DNA from 3 places in the Pseudoalteromonas sp. DY56-GL22 genome. Region 2 is predicted to be linked to each of the others. Evidence: predicted binding sites of a transcription regulator. Region 2 holds the regulator's gene; each other region holds the start of a gene.
What was found. Region 2 encodes FliA, which starts transcription of late flagellar genes. Its sites were predicted from a motif close to CTAAAGNTNNNNNNNNNNNNGCCGATA; they were not measured.
Positions count from the first base shown of each region.

Region 1: the regulator FliA is predicted to act here: its motif matches at 3,510-3,536, upstream of NO991_RS16410 (DUF4402 domain-containing protein).
Region 3: the regulator FliA is predicted to act here: its motif matches at 1,920-1,946, upstream of NO991_RS18255 (VC2046/SO_2500 family protein).

Region 1 covers NZ_JANHZR010000008.1:32,472-38,565, forward strand. The annotation lists gene NO991_RS16395 (hypothetical protein) at 1-1,558, opposite strand, end outside; gene NO991_RS16400 (fimbria/pilus periplasmic chaperone) at 1,578-2,369, opposite strand; gene NO991_RS16405 (DUF4402 domain-containing protein) at 2,378-2,845, opposite strand; gene NO991_RS16410 (DUF4402 domain-containing protein) at 2,865-3,458, opposite strand; gene NO991_RS16415 (SPOR domain-containing protein) at 3,570-4,178, opposite strand; gene NO991_RS16420 (SPOR domain-containing protein) at 4,252-4,761, opposite strand; gene galU (UTP--glucose-1-phosphate uridylyltransferase GalU) at 5,190-6,071, opposite strand.
Region 2 covers NZ_JANHZR010000005.1:64,213-70,306, reverse strand. The annotation lists gene NO991_RS12435 (chemotaxis response regulator protein-glutamate methylesterase) at 1-298, opposite strand, end outside; gene NO991_RS12430 (chemotaxis protein CheA) at 361-2,652, opposite strand; gene NO991_RS12425 (protein phosphatase CheZ) at 2,668-3,435, opposite strand; gene cheY (chemotaxis response regulator CheY) at 3,453-3,836, opposite strand; gene NO991_RS12415 (RNA polymerase sigma factor FliA) at 3,877-4,587, opposite strand; gene NO991_RS12410 (MinD/ParA family protein) at 4,614-5,474, opposite strand; gene flhF (flagellar biosynthesis protein FlhF) at 5,467-6,094, opposite strand, start outside.
Region 3 covers NZ_JANHZR010000010.1:90,242-96,335, reverse strand. The annotation lists gene cysK (cysteine synthase A) at 1-266, shown strand, start outside; gene NO991_RS18265 (hypothetical protein) at 421-861, shown strand; gene NO991_RS18260 (DUF6172 family protein) at 935-1,234, opposite strand; gene NO991_RS18255 (VC2046/SO_2500 family protein) at 1,370-1,885, opposite strand; tRNA gene NO991_RS18250 (tRNA-Tyr) at 1,998-2,082, shown strand; tRNA gene NO991_RS18245 (tRNA-Tyr) at 2,132-2,216, shown strand; partial or broken gene NO991_RS18240 (pentapeptide repeat-containing protein) at 2,239-2,403, opposite strand; gene NO991_RS18235 (M48 family metallopeptidase) at 2,404-3,084, opposite strand; gene NO991_RS18230 (ion channel) at 3,189-4,169, shown strand; gene NO991_RS18225 (MHYT domain-containing protein) at 4,331-6,094, shown strand, end outside.

The DNA.
Region 1 (6,094 bases), on a different contig from region 2:
TATCTGTACGGTTCGTTGCGCTGAATAGCAAAGACTGATCAGCCAGCTTAGTTCTTGTTGTTAATTCAAATTCTCTTTGTTGTTGATTGTTTTCTTCATACTCCAGATTAACTAATAACCTATCTAACAAGCTGAGATTCGTTCCTAGAGCAACATGGTATAACTCATCTTGCTCTTGCTTTTGCGCCATAAAGCCTGAGTACATAGCAACGTTATCACTCAATCCATATTGGTATCGCCCTGCAGCAACCCAGCCCTTGTTTGCACTATTACTGTTATTACCTAATAACTGCTTGCCTTGCTCTGAAAAAGATAACTCATAGACTGCTTCCCCTTGTTCAAGCTGCGTACCATCAATGTAGTAATATTCTGTTTTTCGCTCTACTTGCCCTTGCGGACCATAAAAAATCAACTCAAAGTTATTTTCACCAAACAGTAAATCAACGTCAGCAAAAACATAGCGCCCATCCGCCAAGCTCAATTGCTGCTCAATTAAAATACCATTGCGGTATAATTCAACATCCCAACCTGGCTGTACTGCACCAGTTAGATTCACTCGATTATTATTAACTGCTTGCCCAAGTTGATAATTCGAAATTTTAACTCCGCGCCCGTACTGGTTGTTATAACGGCTGCCAACTTGCGTAGCTGTGACATCACCTACCTCAATAAGACTTGCAGCAAGTGGACCTAACAGCTGATTATTCACATCTTGCTTGGAGAAAGTTAGTCTTGAGTTATTCAATAAATCACTTTCACGGCCCGATAAAAAGTATTCCATAGTAAGGTATGCAAAATCTTGCGAGCCAAGTAATGAGTAACTTGCCTGACTACCATCATTATCTTGGGTATAGTTCAATTGTAAGTCAGCCACAGGGACAGATAAGGCCTGGTATGGGCTTGGTTTCCAAGGTAAAGTTGCTTGCTTTTGAGTACTATAGCTTTGTAGTTGTTTTTTATGTCGCTGCGCTTGGGCGACAACCGGATAAACAGACTCAGTTTCAATATACAGCTCTAAGCTTGCGTAATCAGAGCGATGCTGAAATTCTAAAGCCTCAGCGAGTACTGCTGCCTCTATATAAATATCATCATCAACACTAATTTGTTGTTCTGTAAGCTGCCACTTTTTTGTATCTGTAATCAACTGTTTTTGAGCTGTTAATTGAAAGGTTTTATTGGTGTTAATGAACCAACCTTCGGCCCTCTCGGCTGATATATCGACATTGATTGCTAATTGTAAGATATCAACTAGCCCTGAAAGCCCCAGCAATATGTCTTGATCAGACTTAAGGGCAAAAATCTCACCGAGGTAATTTTCATTTAAATAAATTGAAAATAGCAAAAATTCCCCAGTGGCAATTCGTTGCTGAGCGTCTAAGGTATCTGCAGAATGATTAACAGCAGGTATATGCTTTGATTGTGTAGCGTAAAGCTGTTCGCCATTTAGCTTAGCCTTTATGGCATTGAGTCTAGCTAGTACATCCTCTGTACTCACAGTCGAATTAGCAACGCTGATAGGACTTAATAGCATAAGCCCTAACGCAAATAAGCGATTCATAAATTTTTCGCATTAATCCCTAATGTCGAATAGGCAATGAATATGAGCCAAAATCGACGCCTTCATACTCATCGGCACCTTGATATTTAAGCTCAATGTTCCCTTGTTTTGGCATCTGTTTACCAGAGAATAAATCTAACAACACAGTCGCTTGTTCAATTTCAGGGTATAGGCTTAGATTCCCGATTTCTGCGATTTTTTCTTGTTTACCTGCAGAATTAGTAACATACGCGCTAAGTCGACCGTAACTACTAAAACCTTGTTGTTCAGTTAATTTAACGGCAATTTTTGGTTTTTTGTTCACCGAATCTTCAACTATTTCTGCAGTTTGAAATGTAACTTTTGGCAGCTCACCTTGTTCACGATATACAACTGGAATACTAAAACTCAAAATCATATTCACTTTAAGTCCAGCCTTAGCTGCCTTATCTTCATTTGGTAAGGCTTGGAATAGTAAATGGGAACGATATTCCCCTTTAGCCAAATCCTTAGGCTTTCTAATTGCTATTTTAATCGTTTGCCTTTCGCCAGGTGCTAAGCGAATTTGCTTTGGTGATAAGCGTGCCATAGGAGAAAGGCTCGTGGTTACTGGCTCACTCAATGTTTGATAGCCCCCACCAGGTAGCGCTAATTTTTCGCTCCATACCACGCGGTATGTACGGTACTCTTCTGAGCTATTAATGACGGTGACTTTTGCGCTTCGTTGGCGCTCATCAAATGAAACCCGCGTTGGTGAAATAAGTAAGTTTGCCGTTGCATATTGACTGAAAAAAACAAAAAGAAGTCCACATAAAAGACGTTTTGCGAACATATCTATCCTTAGTAATCGACTGATATTTCTAAAAAAGTTGTAGAAGAATACTGACCATCAGCGTATGGTTTAGCGCTACGGTCTGTCGTTAAAATACCGCCAATAAATACTTTTGCTTCACCAAATTCATTGGTAATCACATATTTAGGAAAACCATTAAGGCGTACAGAAAATCCAGCACTCGAGTTGCCATCGATATCATGTGTTAAGTCAACTGGGGCAACTAGATTCATAGTTAGCTGAGTTCTAGCTGGAAAGTCAGTAAGTAATAATTCTGCAGGGCGGCCATTTTTAAGAACATAAACCGAGCCCTGCGTATTGATACTGCCATCATCTTTGACGATTACAGAGCTGGTATTTGTATTAGCTAGAATAACTAGAGTACCAAAATCAAGCGCTTGTTGCTCTGTGCTCGCAGCCTGTAAGGGTGTTGAGAACACACAAAATAAAACAGTAGCTAAAAGCAAAAAGCGCATGACTAATTACCTAGTATTATTAGTAAGCAACTTCTAATTGGAAAGTGCCGGTATACTCAACATCACGATAAGGCTCAGATGACGCCGAATTTGAGGTAGATAAATTGGCACCAATGTTAAACTCAACACTGCCGTCTGCATCTGCTGTTAAGTTTGGGCTGCCTGGAAGGTAATAAGCATTTGCATTTGGGCCTGAAGTAATAAAATACTTCCATTCATCAACAATAAAGTTTGGCTCATTTAAACCTTGTCCATCAGAAGCTAAAATATTAGCTGTAGGATCAGTAATCGACAAACGCGCATTAGGCACCGCTTCCGATACCGTAAATGAAGCAGGAGACCCTTGCTCAATAATTGAAATAATCGCAGGAGATGCATCTGTTCTTGTTGAAACAGGGCTTGCATCAGGTTCTGGGTTAATTGTTAAAACAGCTTGCGCAGCACCTGAAGGATCGGCTACGGCACGAATAGTACCAAAATTTAGATCATTTCCTTTTGTTAAAACAACTGAGTTTTGAACCTTTACTGTTGCACTGAAAGATTCAGTAGTGGCATAAGAATAAAAAGCAGAAAATGCTAATGAGCATGCAATTAAAGAAAGAGGTAATTTCATATTAAGTCCTTATAAATAAATGGCTAAGCCATTTTGCTGTATCTTAAGCTTTATCGACCTCTAGAACAAATACTTTAAGGTTAATCCCCTAATTTCCAAGAGGAAAGATACTTATAGCATCTCCCCAATAAAAGGGGCTGTCACACAAGTTTGCCCCATTCTTTTGGCTATCTCACAAAAAGCTGTCGCCTGAGTATAATTTGCAAATGGACCTGCTCGTAATCCATACAAGGTTACCCCTTTTTGCTCACGAGTTTTAAAGCGAAAATCTAGGTCATTTAAAACAGCAGGATAATCACGTTTAAGGTTCAAGACCTGATGTCTGACCTTTTTCGGCGTTAAATATAAACCTAATTGCACACCTGCTTCTGCTGCTTTGTTTGCAGCAATAATCGTTTCTAATGAGTCGATTGATGATGATTGCTGAGATTGTATTTGCTCACTTTGGTGATAGATCACATCATTTTGCGGCTCAAATGCCGATGGTTGTGCAGTTAAATCACTATTAGCCGAAAGTACCTCGATTAACAACGCAAGGTCTTTTTCCATTGCAGCAAGACGTTCAATGCTAGGCTGTTGATTTTGCCACTCGGCAGCAAATTGCTGTACCTGCTGTTCAGTATAAACAGGCTGGCTTTGTTCTTGGCTCATCATACATGCTGTTAAAGCAGTTAAGCAGATGGTTAACAATAAATATTTAGAGAAAATAGAAAAATGCATGGTGACGTCAATTCTAAAAAACAGACTTAAATATTAGCAATAAAAATGCCACCTTTAGAGTGAATATTTGACGCTAAAAATAAATTCGATTATCTGTGTATTTACTAACCCAACAATCAATACCTTGTCGCTTAATAGCCGCGCAGTCAGCTTTCGCATTTTTTAAATACTTATAGCCTCCAAACTTTAAGCGGTAGAAAGTTCTATCATGCACGTCTGCAACTTCAACATTCAAAATTGGTTTACCTTGAAAAATACTAGGCGCTTGTTTTGCCATTTTATGAAAGGTGACTTCTATTGCGGTCTCAGAGCTAACTGATGCTAACTGTAACGCAAAAGTATAATTAGGTTTTGTAGGTGCTAATATAGCAGCAGTGGCTAGGGTATTTTTTTGTGTAGCCGTTGATTGAAGCTCAGAACTAGTTTTTACATTAATTTGAAAAATAGGATCGATTAAGCGAAGTGCAAAACTTTGCATAGAATTAACGGTAGAGCTTAGCAGCAGCTCATTACTGCAACCAGAAACAGTTAATAACACCATTAGGTATATACTGCAGCGAAAAGGCTTGAAGTAATCTTTCATAATCAGGATTCTTAAACGTACCGTTAAAAAATTGCTTCTTACTTTGAAGAAGACTATCTGTTAGTACTTACCTGTACATCAAAAGCTAAAAGATAATTTAAGATATTGAAAATAAACACTAACATTATGTTTTTATTATAATTTCAGTTTAGTGCTTTAATTCGCTGCAAATCATGTTGTTAGTAAAAAGTAGCTTTATAACATAAACAATTTGCAGCAAAATTATTAATGCTTTTCATTACTCAGTTAACTAACTGAATTAGAGCAATTAATCACCATACTCATCTTAACAACCCTATAAGACAAAGGTATATCAGAAAAGTCCCTAATTTGTTAATAATCAACAATTGTCAGCTGCTTGTAAATAACAAAAAAGTGCCATATAGGCACTTTTTTAACATAATTTATTACTAAGTAAATAGAATTGGTTATTTAACCAACGACTTTATGAAGTCGCTCAATTCATCTTTGAATTCCTCACGTCGTAAAGCAAATTCAACGATGGCTTTTAAATAACCAATTTTGCTACCACAGTCATGGCTTTTACCTTTCATAGAGTATGCATCAACCGTTTCTTTTTCCATTAGCATGGCTATGGCATCTGTTAATTGAATTTCATCACCTGCCCCAGCTGGAGTTTTTGCAAGTAATGGCCAAATATTTTTGCTCAGTACATAGCGACCCACAACAGCAAGATTTGATGGAGCTTGATCAATAGGAGGCTTTTCAACCATATTCAAAATTGCGGCGCTTTCACCTTGATTGATTGTTACATCACCTAAGTCTACTACACCGAACTTGTCTACTTCGTTTTGCGGCACAGGCTCAACCATAATTTGGCTCTCACCGGTGGTTTCAAAACGCTGGATCATTTCAGCTAAGTTATCTTTTTTAAGATCGCTCGCAACATCATCGATGATAACATCCGGTAAGATAACAACAAACGGTTCATTACCTATAATAGGCGCCGCACAATTTATCGCATGACCAAGGCCTTTCGCTTCACCTTGACGAACGTGGATAATAGTCACATCTTTCGGGCAGATTGACTGTACTTCAGCAAGTAACTGACGTTTCACACGCTTTTCAAGTGTGGCTTCTAACTCAAAACTGGTATCAAAGTGGTTTTCAATTGAGTTTTTACTTGAATGCGTTACTAAAACAATTTCTTTAATTCCTGCTGATATTGCTTCATTTACAACGTACTGAATCAACGGGCGATCAACAATAGGAAGCATTTCTTTAGGGATTGCTTTTGTTGCAGGTAACATACGCGTGCCAAGACCAGCAACTGGGATCACTGCTTTCATTGATTTCTCCTTAAATTTTATTG
Region 2 (6,094 bases):
CCCCAGCATCCAATGCATCTAGGGTTGCTGTTGCGCCATCACGGGTGAGTGATGAGAACATTAAAATAGGAGTCGGTGTTGCTGCCATTATTTCTTTCACGGCACTAATGCCATCAAGAACCGGCATTTCAACATCCATAGTAATTACATCAGGTTTTAATTCACGGGCTTTATCGACCGCTTCACGACCGTTTACGGCAAAACCAATTACTTGAATATTGCTGTCTTGCTCTAAAATTTCGCTGACTCTGCGGCGAAAAAAGCTTGAATCATCAACAACTAATACTTTGACTGCCATTGGCACTCTCTTGTTTTATATCACTTAAAGTGCAGTTAAACGCTGCACTTTATTATTTATTATTAGCCAACGTAGTGTTTAAGCATGCTAGGTACGTCGAGGATCAATGCAATCCCACCATCAGAAGTAATTGTCGCACCAGCCATGCCTGGCGTACCTTGCAATAAGGCATCTAAAGGTTTGATAACAACTTCTTCCTGGCCAATTAACGAGTCAACCACAAAGCCCACTTGTTTAGTACCGATTTGCACAATAACTACGTGACCTTCAGCTTTACGCTCTTGGCGGTTGGCACCTTTTACTAACCAATGTTGTAAATAGAAAAGCGGGATCGCTTTTTCACGCACAATTATTGTCAGTTGACCATCAACGACATTAGTTTTAGTTAAATCAAGATGGAAAATTTCACTCACACCAGCAAGTGGTAAAGCAAATGTTTGCTCGCCAACAATAACCATAAGAGTCGGTAAAATAGCCAGTGTTAATGGCACCTTGATTTCTAATACAGTACCTACACCCAGCTCTGACTGAATATTGACAGAGCCATTTAACTGGGTGATTTTTGTTTTTACTACATCCATGCCGACGCCGCGGCCTGAAATATCAGATATCTCTTCTTTGGTTGAGAAACCAGGCGCAAAAATTAAGTTGTAAGCTTCGGTATCCGACAAGCGGCTTGCTTGGTCGTGATCAATCACACCTTTGCTGATAGCAATTTTTTTCAACTTCTCAGCATCCATACCTGCACCATCATCACGAATGGTCAATAAGATATGATCGCCTTCTTGCGAAGCAGAAAGAGTGACTGTACCGGTACGTGGTTTACCCGCGGCTTCACGCACATCTGGCATTTCAATACCATGGTCAACCGAGTTACGAACTAAATGCACGAGCGGATCGGCAAGCGCTTCTACTAAGTTTTTATCTAAATCGGTTTCTTCACCAACCAGCTGCAGGTTAATGTCTTTTTTCAAGCTGCGAGCTAAGTCACGCACAACGCGTGGGAAGCGGCCAAATACTTTCTTAATTGGCTGCATGCGGGTTTTCATCACCGCACCTTGCAGGTCTGCAGTTACCACATCTAAATTAGAGATGGCTTTACCCATTGATTCGCTGTTACTGTTATTTGCAAGGCTAACCAAACGGTTGCGTACTAATACCAGCTCACCCACCATGTTCATGATTTCGTCCAAGCGCTTGGTATCAACACGAACCGTTGTTTCAGCTTGTGGTGGTGGCGCTTTTTTCGGTGCAGCAGAAGCTGCTGGTGCTTTTGCAGGAGCTGGAGCCGGTTTAGGTGCAGCTGCGGCAGGCTTAGGAGTAGGTGCCGGTTTTGATGCTGCTGGCTGTGCCGGTTTTGCAGGTTCAGCTTTAGGTGGTTCAGGCGCTTTTTCTGGCGCAGCCGTTTCTAAAGACTGTGGAGCTGTACCTTTACCATGTAATTCATCAAGCAACGCCTCAAACTCGTCATCGCTAATTTCATCGTCTGAGTCACTGCTTGTAGTATCTACTGCTGGCGCTTGAGGAGTTGGTTGTGCAGATTTTACGGTTTCAGGTTTGGCTATATTTTCTTGTTTTACTTCACCAAAATTACCAACACCATGTAATTCGTCTAATAAACTGTCGAATTCATCATCGGTGATGTCATCACTATCACTGCTAATAGCTTCAGGAGCAGCCGCTGCTGGCCCTTGACCTTTACCATGTAATTCATCGAGGAGGCTTTCAAACTCATCTTCAGTAATTTCATCAATATTCTGTGGTTCTGCCTTACTATCAGCAAGACCGCCGCCATCAAACAACATATCAAACGCAAATGGATCATCTTCATCAATATTGTCTGCTGCCGTGTTAGCTGTTACTTCAGGTGCATCAACAACAGCCTCTTCAACAGCAGGTTCTTCAGGTGCAACTGCTACATCGTCTGCTACTGATACATCTTCACCTGCAAGCTCTTCCGCTGTAGGTGGTTGGCTTAATTTATGAAGAACGTCTAGAAGCGCAGGATCTGCAGGCTCTGGTTGCTCACGATTTTGAATCGTTGCGAACATTTCGTTGATGGTATCCAGAGCTTGTAAAATAACATCCATAAGCTCAGGAGTGACACTGCGAACACCTTGGCGTAATAAATCGAAAACATTCTCTGCACCGTGACACGCATCAACAAGTTCAGTCATGCTTAAAAAGCCTGCACCGCCTTTGACAGTGTGGAAGCCTCTAAAAATGGCGTTTAAGAGATCTTTGTCTTCGGGATTGTTCTCAAGCTCAACTAATTGCTCTGACAAAAGCTCTAAGATTTCTCCTGCCTCAACAAGGAAATCCTGTAAAATATCTTCATCGACTTCAAAGCTCATGCAGCTACTCTCCTCTTAGAAGCCCAGACTTGATAATAGATCATCGACTTCATCTTGTCCTGAGACAACATCATCACGAGAGTCTTTATCAATAATCGGCCCTTCAGGACCTGCTAGTGTATCACTTGTTGCAGGTGCTTTTTCTATGGCCTGTTTTTCTTGTTGTTGATGACCATCTTCTTGACTGCCAAACACAGTTAAGAGATTAATTAAACTGTCTTCTACTTCTCGCACTAACTCAATGACGCGACGGATTACTTGCCCCGTCAAATCTTGATAGTCCTGTGCCATCAGCACATTGGTCATCAAGCCCTGTAGCTCATCGGTTTTAGTATGCGAGTTATTCATAAAATTATCTAAGCTATGACATAGCTTTTTAAACTCACCGAGCTCTATTTCTCGGCTCATTAAACGATCCCACGTTGGTTTAATCGTCGCTATTTCATCTGCAAGTTGTTGCGCTATAGGTAAACTAGCTTCAACTGCATCCATGGTTTTGTTAGCGGCGCTTTCTGTCATTTCCATAACATAATTTAAGCGCTGCTTAGCGTCTGGGATCGCATCGGTAGTTAAATCTGAAAGACGAGTATCTAGATCAAAGTTTTTTAGCGCTTCATGTAATTGTCGCGTCAGTTTACCGATTTCAGCAAACAGCTCTGATTGTTCTTTTGATGCTGTTTCAAGTATCAGCTGATCAGCTTTTTCTTGTTCACCATTTTCAAGAAACTCAACAAGTTGACGAGCTTGCTCTAAACTTATTTGAGGCGCAGCTAGTGCTGACATAAGCCTCTCCCCTTAGATTAACCTAAACGTTCAAACACTTTTTCCAATTTGGTTTTAAGTGTCGCAGCAGTGAATGGTTTAACGATATAGCCATTAACACCCGCTTGAGCAGCAGCAACAATTTGTTCTTTTTTCGCTTCAGCTGTCACCATTAATACAGGAATATGCTTAAGGCTATCATCAGCACGAATTGCTCTTAACAAATCAATGCCTTGCATACCTGGCATGTTCCAATCTGTTACAACAAAATCAAATTCTTGATTTTGTAGCATTGGCAATGCTGTTGACCCATCGTCAGCTTCCTGCACATTGGTAAAACCTAAATCCCTTAATAGATTTTTAATGATACGTCTCATTGTAGAAAAATCATCAACAACAAGAATTTTCATGTTTTTATCCAAAACATCCTCCGGTGAGGTTTGAACCTATATTTACTTACTACTAATTAATCCAGTCATTGATTTTTGCTTTGAGCTTAATCATCGCCTGACCATGTATCTGACTCACACGCGATTCACTAACATCGAGTATGTGTCCTATTTCTTTTAAGTTCATTTCGTCGTTGTAGTACAAAGACAAAACAAGTGCATCTCTTTCTGGTAACGATTGGATAGCCGTTAATAGAGACTGGTTAAACCGCTCATTTTTAACGTTATTAAACGGTTTGTCTAGTCCTAAATCCTGACCTACAGGTGTAATGACGTCTTCATCAACGCCTAAGTCCTCTATACCTAATACTTTACTAGAATTTACATCATGTAGAATATGATGGTACTCATCGAGCGTTATATCAAGTTTTTCAGCGACTTCTGTATCTTTAGGTTCACGATTTAGCGTGCTTTCTAATTCGGAAATGGTTTCAGCCACAAGGCGAGCATTTCGGTGAACTGAGCGTGGTGCCCAGTCACCTCTACGAATTTCGTCTAACATCGCACCACGAATACGAATTCCAGCGAAAGTTTCGAAACTAGCCCCTTTGCTAGCATCAAAGTTTTTTGATGCTTCAATTAGGCCTATCATGCCTGATTGAATTAAATCATCGAGTTGGACACTGGCAGGTAAACGAGCAATTAGATGGCACGCCACTTTTTTAACTAAAGAGGCATGTTTTTCAACAATCGCATTTAAGTTTTGTGCTGATTGATATCCCATCGCTTTATTCACCGATGTTGTCATAGTTAGCCGTTTACTAGTTTTTCAATGAAAAATTCTAAATGGCCAGAAGGTTGATTAGGGATCGGCCACTTAACTGCTTTTGTTGCTAATGTTTTAAACGCCACCGCAGCTGGTGAGTTTGGAAATAATTCAACAATCACCTTTTGACGTCGCGTAGATTTACGCATGTTCTCGTCATAAGGAATGGTAGCTACCAACTCCATTGAAACGTCTAAAAAGCGATCCGTTACTTTTGAAAGTTTAGCAAATAATTCTTGCCCTTCACGCAAACTGCGCACCATATTGGCAACAATTTTAAATTTATATACGCCATGCTCACGGCTAAGCACTTTTATAAGCGCATAAGCATCGGTAATTGAGGTAGGTTCATCGCATACAACCACAACAACATCTTGGGCTGCACGAGAAAAGCTTAATACCATGTCAGAAATACCTGCAGCGGTATCGACAATTAAAATATCAAACTCAGTGTTTAACTCGCTAAAAGCGCGGATAAGGCCTGCATGCTCAGATGGTGTTAATTCCACCATGCTTTGCGAACCAGACGTCGCTGGTACAATTTTTATACCTGCAGGACCTTCAACGAGAATTTCGTCAAGCTCACACTCGCCTGACAAAACATGAGATAAGTTACGTTCAACACGAAGGCCAAGCATCACGTCACAGTTTGCCAAACCTAAATCGGCATCTAGTACTAATACACGATTTCCTTGCTGCCCTAATGCGATTGCGGTGTTGAGTGAAACATTGGTTTTACCCACTCCACCTTTACCGCCAGTCACAGCGATAACTTTAACGCCACTATTATTATTTTGATTCATTTTGCGCAGGCCGCTTGCTTGATCTAATACTGTGTTAATCATACATCCCTACTGTGTTCGACGCTACTGCTTGACGTCGTGAATGTTGTGCTTTTGCTCGTTTTAAATACAATTGTTCAGCTTTTTTCACTAGTTTTTCAGCATTCGCTACGCGAATATCTTCAGGAACACGCTGACCGTTAGTAAGATACCCTATTGGCAGGCGATTTTGAATCGCTATACTAATAATCTCACCTAAACTTAAAGATTCATCCAATTTAGTGAAGATACAGCCACTTAGATGAACCTTTTTAAAGTGTCTTACGGTTTCTTGCAACACATTTATCTGTGCTGTCGCACTTAATACTAAATAACTACGAATATCAACACGCTGATTACGCATTAAGGTGTTTAATTGCTCAGTTAAACGTAAATCACGTTGGCTCATACCCGCTGTATCTATTAATACTAGACGCTTATTACGTAAATGGTATAGCACTTCAGCTAATTCATTCGCATCTTTTACCTGCTTAACACCACAGCCAATAATACGACCATAAGTAGCCAATTGTTCGTAGGCACCAATTCTATATGTATCAGTGGTGATCAACGCCACTTTATCAGCACCATATTTTTGTGCGCCCAGTGCAGCTAATTTCGCAACAGTCGTTGTTTTACCAACA
Region 3 (6,094 bases), on a different contig from region 2:
CAGGCAACCTTGATTTAGAAGTTGTAGATGCTGCAGAGCAAGTATCAAATGAAGATGCCATTGCCATGGCTCATGAACTGATGAAAAACGAAGGCATTTTAGTGGGTATTTCTTCAGGTGCCGCAGTAGTTGCTGCAAAGCGCCTTGCTGAAAAACCTGAAAACGCAGACAAAAACATTGTGGTAATTTTACCAAGTGCAACTGAGCGTTACTTATCAAGCCCATTATTTGCTGAAGAGTTCAGCGATAAAGAGCTTGTTCAGTAATCACCAAGAATCTCTTAGTTTTTAAAAAGGATGCAAACATGTATCCTTTTTTATTATCCAAAATAAATAAAACTATTAATTTTACCGAGTTAACTTTACATCATGCTCATTTAGTCACACACTTTATTTTAAGTTCACTCGAAAAACTACAACAATGAAAAATATACTTTTAATTTTTATCCTTTTAAGTAGCAGCATTCTTTCCGGTTGCGGCTCTGAAGATGCACCAAAAGGTGAAAAAAACACCCCTGGTAACGTAGCGACCCTCTATTTTGATGCTTTGTATAACCAAAACGATTTAAATAAAGCGATGGAATACGCCACGCCGAAAATGGCGCGAATTATGAAATCTTATGGTACCGCTGGGCAGTTCGCTCGCAACTTAGTCAATATGCAATACGATGAAGTGGTGATTGAAGTCGATATGACTAACATGAGCTTGCGCGAACAGTATGGCGATAAAGCCAACATCAATTTGATTTTTACGGGTTATTTTAATGGTAAGAAAATTGATGATATGCGCAGTGTGAAAATGATGCGTAAAAAAGGCAATTGGTACATAGAAAAAATAAATGCCGATCCGTTTGCGCGATAATTGATTACTAAAACTAAAAAGGGCCTGATGGCCCTTTTTTGTTTTAGAGTATTACTGCGAACTGATATTCGTATTACTCTTCGTCAAACTCTTGATGTTGACGCTGTGCAGGACGCGCTAAGATTTCAACATAAAACGATGTAAGCTCTTTTGCTTCAATATCGCTAATACATTTATTAATCTCTGCCACGTGAACGACATTGGCCTCATCCGCTGATTCACCAAACTTACAGTCAAACGCCCAATAGTCGGCACCTGCTGGGAGTGTTTTATTACGCTCACGTTTCAAGTATTTTTTTACTTCGTGCTTGGCTGCATCAACCATACGAGGGTATTTAATTTTCTCGTGGTTTAGCGTGAATGTTTTCTTCATTATAGTCCTAGTAACTTGGTTCAATGACAATGGCATTAAGCCATAGACTGCTATTATAACAAGCGCATCTTAATTTAGCTGTACTTTTTATTAAGTTTATTCATAGTCTATGACAATTCGATTAAGCCTCGAATGCTAAGCTGTCGCCAAATGCAGAGGTTGATGTATCGCCTCATTAGTAAGACTATCATAAAATGCGGCAGCGTCGATTTGTGGGCGCTCAACGGGTTTGTTTTTTTCATAAAAGCGTTTTCTAACTGCTGGCTCACAGTTATCAATCACTTCTAGCGGCACATGTTGCTTATCATCACGAACATTCAAAGGCTCTGGATTTAAGCAATGACGTAATTTTATATCTGATAAACCACCTTGCAATAGTCTAAATGCATTTTCTTGCCCAATTAGCATATCAAACTGTTCGGGAGCTAATGGTTGTGTAGGACCAGCACCTAATTCAGTACGCAGAGCAGACTCAGATACTTCAGGATTGCTTAATTCAGTTTTTGGTAGGTGGAACTGGCTAAAATCGAGCGCATCATGAGAAAGCATTGCGAGTAATAAAGCAAACTCTCCAGAGCGGTGCTCGTGAACACTTTTATTTAGACGATTATCGAGTTGACTCTCTGTGAGCAACAAACCATCAATTTGCATAGTCTTTAGCCAAATAGTTTCTTGATTAACCAGTTATCGGCATTTATGCATTTTTCTTTAGTTTTTTTCTTTACTTAAATAATCAGTTTGCTATTATCAGCGCCGTTGCATTGGAGGGGTTCCCGAGCGGCCAAAGGGATCAGACTGTAAATCTGACGGCTCAGCCTTCGCTGGTTCGAATCCAGCTCCCTCCACCACTTTTCTTCTCAGTGAAGTGGGGCCAAATGCAATAGTAAAAATTTGTGTGGAGGGGTTCCCGAGCGGCCAAAGGGATCAGACTGTAAATCTGACGGCTCAGCCTTCGCTGGTTCGAATCCAGCTCCCTCCACCACTCTTACTCTTTCTAGCTTTACTCTTTCTAGCTTTACTCTTTCTAGCTTTACTCTTTCTAGCTTTACTCTTTCTAGCTTTACTCTTTCTAGCTTTACTCTTTCTAGCTTTACTCTTTCTAGCTTTACTCTTTCTAGCTTTACTCTTTCTAGCTTTACTCTTTCTAGCTTTACTCTCGCTAACTTAATCTACCAACTCAAACTGCTCCCATTCGCTTTTAACCATTGCTCTGCTTTTTTATAGTCTGGATAAAACTGGCTCACACGTTGCCAAAACTTAGCGCTATGATTCATATGTAAAAGATGCGCAAGCTCATGGACAACTACATAATCAATCACCCAGGTTGGCGCACTTGCTAAATGTAAATTAAAAGTCAGCTCACGGCGTTTGTTACAACTGCCCCAGCGACGTTTATAATGTTGAATTTTAAGCTTTGTAGGCAACGTCTCAGACATTTGCAAGCAGTAATCATGCACTCGCATTTCGATATAGCTCTCAAGCTTTTCATGCATAAACTGCTCAAGCAAAGCGAGGTAGTTAGCCTCTTGATGTTTGACACGTGATGATATTAGTAAGGTAAGCTGAGGCCGCGCATCTTGTTGCCAAGTGTTTTTCGGGCCTTTGCCGAATACTATTGGGACGTTTTGCCCAAACAACTTAATAGTGGCGTTTACTAATGGCAATTGGCGACGCTCAGCTTGCATAGATTGCTTTGCTATTTGTTCAGCGACCCAATCTTGCTTAGTGTTTAGCCAGGCATCTATTTCAGTTTGTGGAACATAAAAAGGCGCATACACAGTGAGTTTCTGCTCAGCAACTTTAATTGCCACGGTTGTTCTGCGTTTACTGCGCTTTAGGGTGTAATCCAACAAAAGTAAGCCAATTCAATTAATAAAAAAATGAGAGATTCCATTTTACCCTGCTAAATAGCTGCTAATCTATAAAGATGACTCACAAATAAGTTTTCATCCTTATGCCTGACAAACCATGTTGTAGTTATACCTCACCAACAGGTAACAAGTGCCAAGAAACAGATATGGGCTCTGGATTTTGCTTTTGGCATGATAGTAAATTTGATAAATCAGGGCTAGATCTAACCCAAAAATTAGAACGCTATGCCAAAAAAGGAGGCTTACTAGAAGGGTTACAATTAAAGCGAGCAAATCTTTCTGGGCTTAACTTAATCAAACAGGATGATGAAGAGGGCTATAACCTTTCTTACTGCAACTTCTATCGAGCAAATTTAACGGGCGCTCATTTATTTAATAATAAGATTGCTAATGCCTCACTAATGAAAGCTAACCTTCACAGTGCTAGTTTGCATTACTGTGACTTAAGAAATACCAACTTGTTAGGTATCAAACTCAACGACAGCAGAATTGATAATATCGAGCTAGGCGACCAATTACTGCAAGAAACGGCGGCCATTAAAGCCCGCAAGAATAAGCACAACTCAGAAGCACGAGACTTATTCGAACAATCTGAAGAAATATACCGTAATTTAAGAAAAGCTTCTGAAAATCAAGGACTATTTGAGCTTGCTGGTAACTTTACTTATAAAGAATTGCGCATGCGTCATGCACAATACCCTAAAGGTTCAAGTAAACAAATAACTTCAAGCTTTATCGATATGTTATGCGGCTATGGCGAAAAGCCTGAGAATGTCATTCGTTTTAGTTTGTCGCTTATTATTTGTTGTGCACTCTGTTATTTTTTATTTGGGGTGAATTATCAAGATACGCTAATAAGATTAGATTTTTCTAACTCTATTGAAGACAATTTATTTGCATTTCTAAATAGCATTTATTTTAGTGTTGTTACCTTTACGACTCTAGGTTACGGTGACATAACACCTATTGGTTTCTCTCGATTTATTGCAGCAGTTGAAGCATTTTGTGGGAGCTTTTCACTCGCTTTATTCGTTGTCGTATTCGTCAAACGCATGACGCGTTAACAGTATCTAGTGATAAAAAGTTATGGATAAAAAATATGAATTTAAAACTAAGCATTTATAGCTAATATAAAATAATTAAATTCATTAATTTCACATCTTTTACTCTTAATAAATTTTAAATTGTATTAGACTGAAAGCACATGCAGCCTTTAACTTATTCTATGCTAGCAGAATTTTTTCTTACTGATCAAAGTTCAGATTTATTAATAAACGGTACCTACGACCCGACTCTAGTCCTTTTGTCGATTACCACGGCCGTCTTTGCCGCTTATTTTTCTTTACACCTTATTGATCTTGCAAATAAAACTAACTTTAATTCTTACCGTCAACTCGCCAATGGTACTGGCGCACTGGTTTTATCTGGTGGTATTTGGAGTATGCACTTCATTGGCATGCTGGCATTTTCACTATGCACAACAATTAACTACGATCCGACTTTAACATTCTTTTCGTTTGTACCGGCATTTTTCGCGTGTTTAACAGCATTTTCTTTTCTTCGGCGCAAGGGTAATACCCAGATCCCAAAAACGTTAAAGCTTCTAGTCAGTTCTGTATTATTAGGTGCAGGTATTGGCACCATGCATTATACAGGCATGGGTGCGATGCAAATGAGTCCATTGTTACGTTATGACCCTTGGTGGTTCGCTGCATCTATTGTTGTCGCTGTTGGCCTGTCATTCATAGGCTTATACACTCGCTTTCATTTGAGTGACCATTTTAAGCGTTTATCTAACTTTCAAAGTAGAATAATTTGCAGCATTATTCTCGGTTTTGCCGTTGCCGGTATGCATTACATGGGAATGGCTGCGACTCGCTTTGTTGCGACTTCGCCCCTCTTATCCGATAACGTTGATACATCACATATTGAACTTATTGCTATTTGCGTCGCGTTTGCCACCGTTTTATTAACTGCACTCGTAGGCATTATCAATGGAATGGTTCGCTATCGTATGCTGTTGGTGGAGAAATCTGCCGAAGAATCTCGTTTAGATGCTATTTTAAGTACAGCTATTGATGGCATTGTGACTATTAACATTAAAGGAAAAATTTTAAGCTTTAATAAATCTGCAGAAGCTATTTTTGGCTGGCAGCAACAGGAAGTTCTCGGACAAAACGTTAAAATTCTAATGAACGACGAAATTGCTGCACATCATGATGATTACTTATTAAATAGTGGCAATCATGAGCTTAAAAAAGTAATTGGCATCAACAGAGATGTTTGCGCAAAACATAAAGATGGCCATTTATTTCCTATTCGTCTTGGCCTTGGAGAAGTGAAACAACCAGGTGAAGAGACTCTATTTGTAGGGTTTATTACTGATTTAACTCAGCAACGCGCCCTGCAACAGAGTCTAGAAGAAAAAGAACTACAATATCGTACCTTGATGAATAATACACCTGGTGCTGTATTTCGTTGTTTACTTGATAAAAACTGGACGATGCTGTTTATTAGCCCACGAGTCTTTGAATTAACCGGTTACACAGCACAGGAGTTCACATCAAACGAAGTAGCATTTGCAGATATCATAAATTCCAAGGATGAGCAGCACATAGCAGATGCCCTAGACGACGCCATCTCAAATTCTAACCAATACGCTGTTGAATATAGAATTAAACACCGTAATGGCCAAACAGTTTGGGTACTAGATCAAGGCACAGTTAACCATAATCCAGATACCAACGACAAATGGATAGATGGCGTGCTAGTCGACATAACCTCACGTCATGAATATGAGGAGTCGTTAAAGACAGCCAAGCAAGAAGCTGAAGCCGCTGCACAAGCCAAACAAGCATTTATGGCGAATATGAGTCATGAAATCCGCACACCAATGAACGCTATAATTGGCTTTAGTGATATTTTGATGGATAGCCCGCTTAGCAAAGAACAACAAAAGCATATAATTACTGTGAATAGTTCGGCCAGG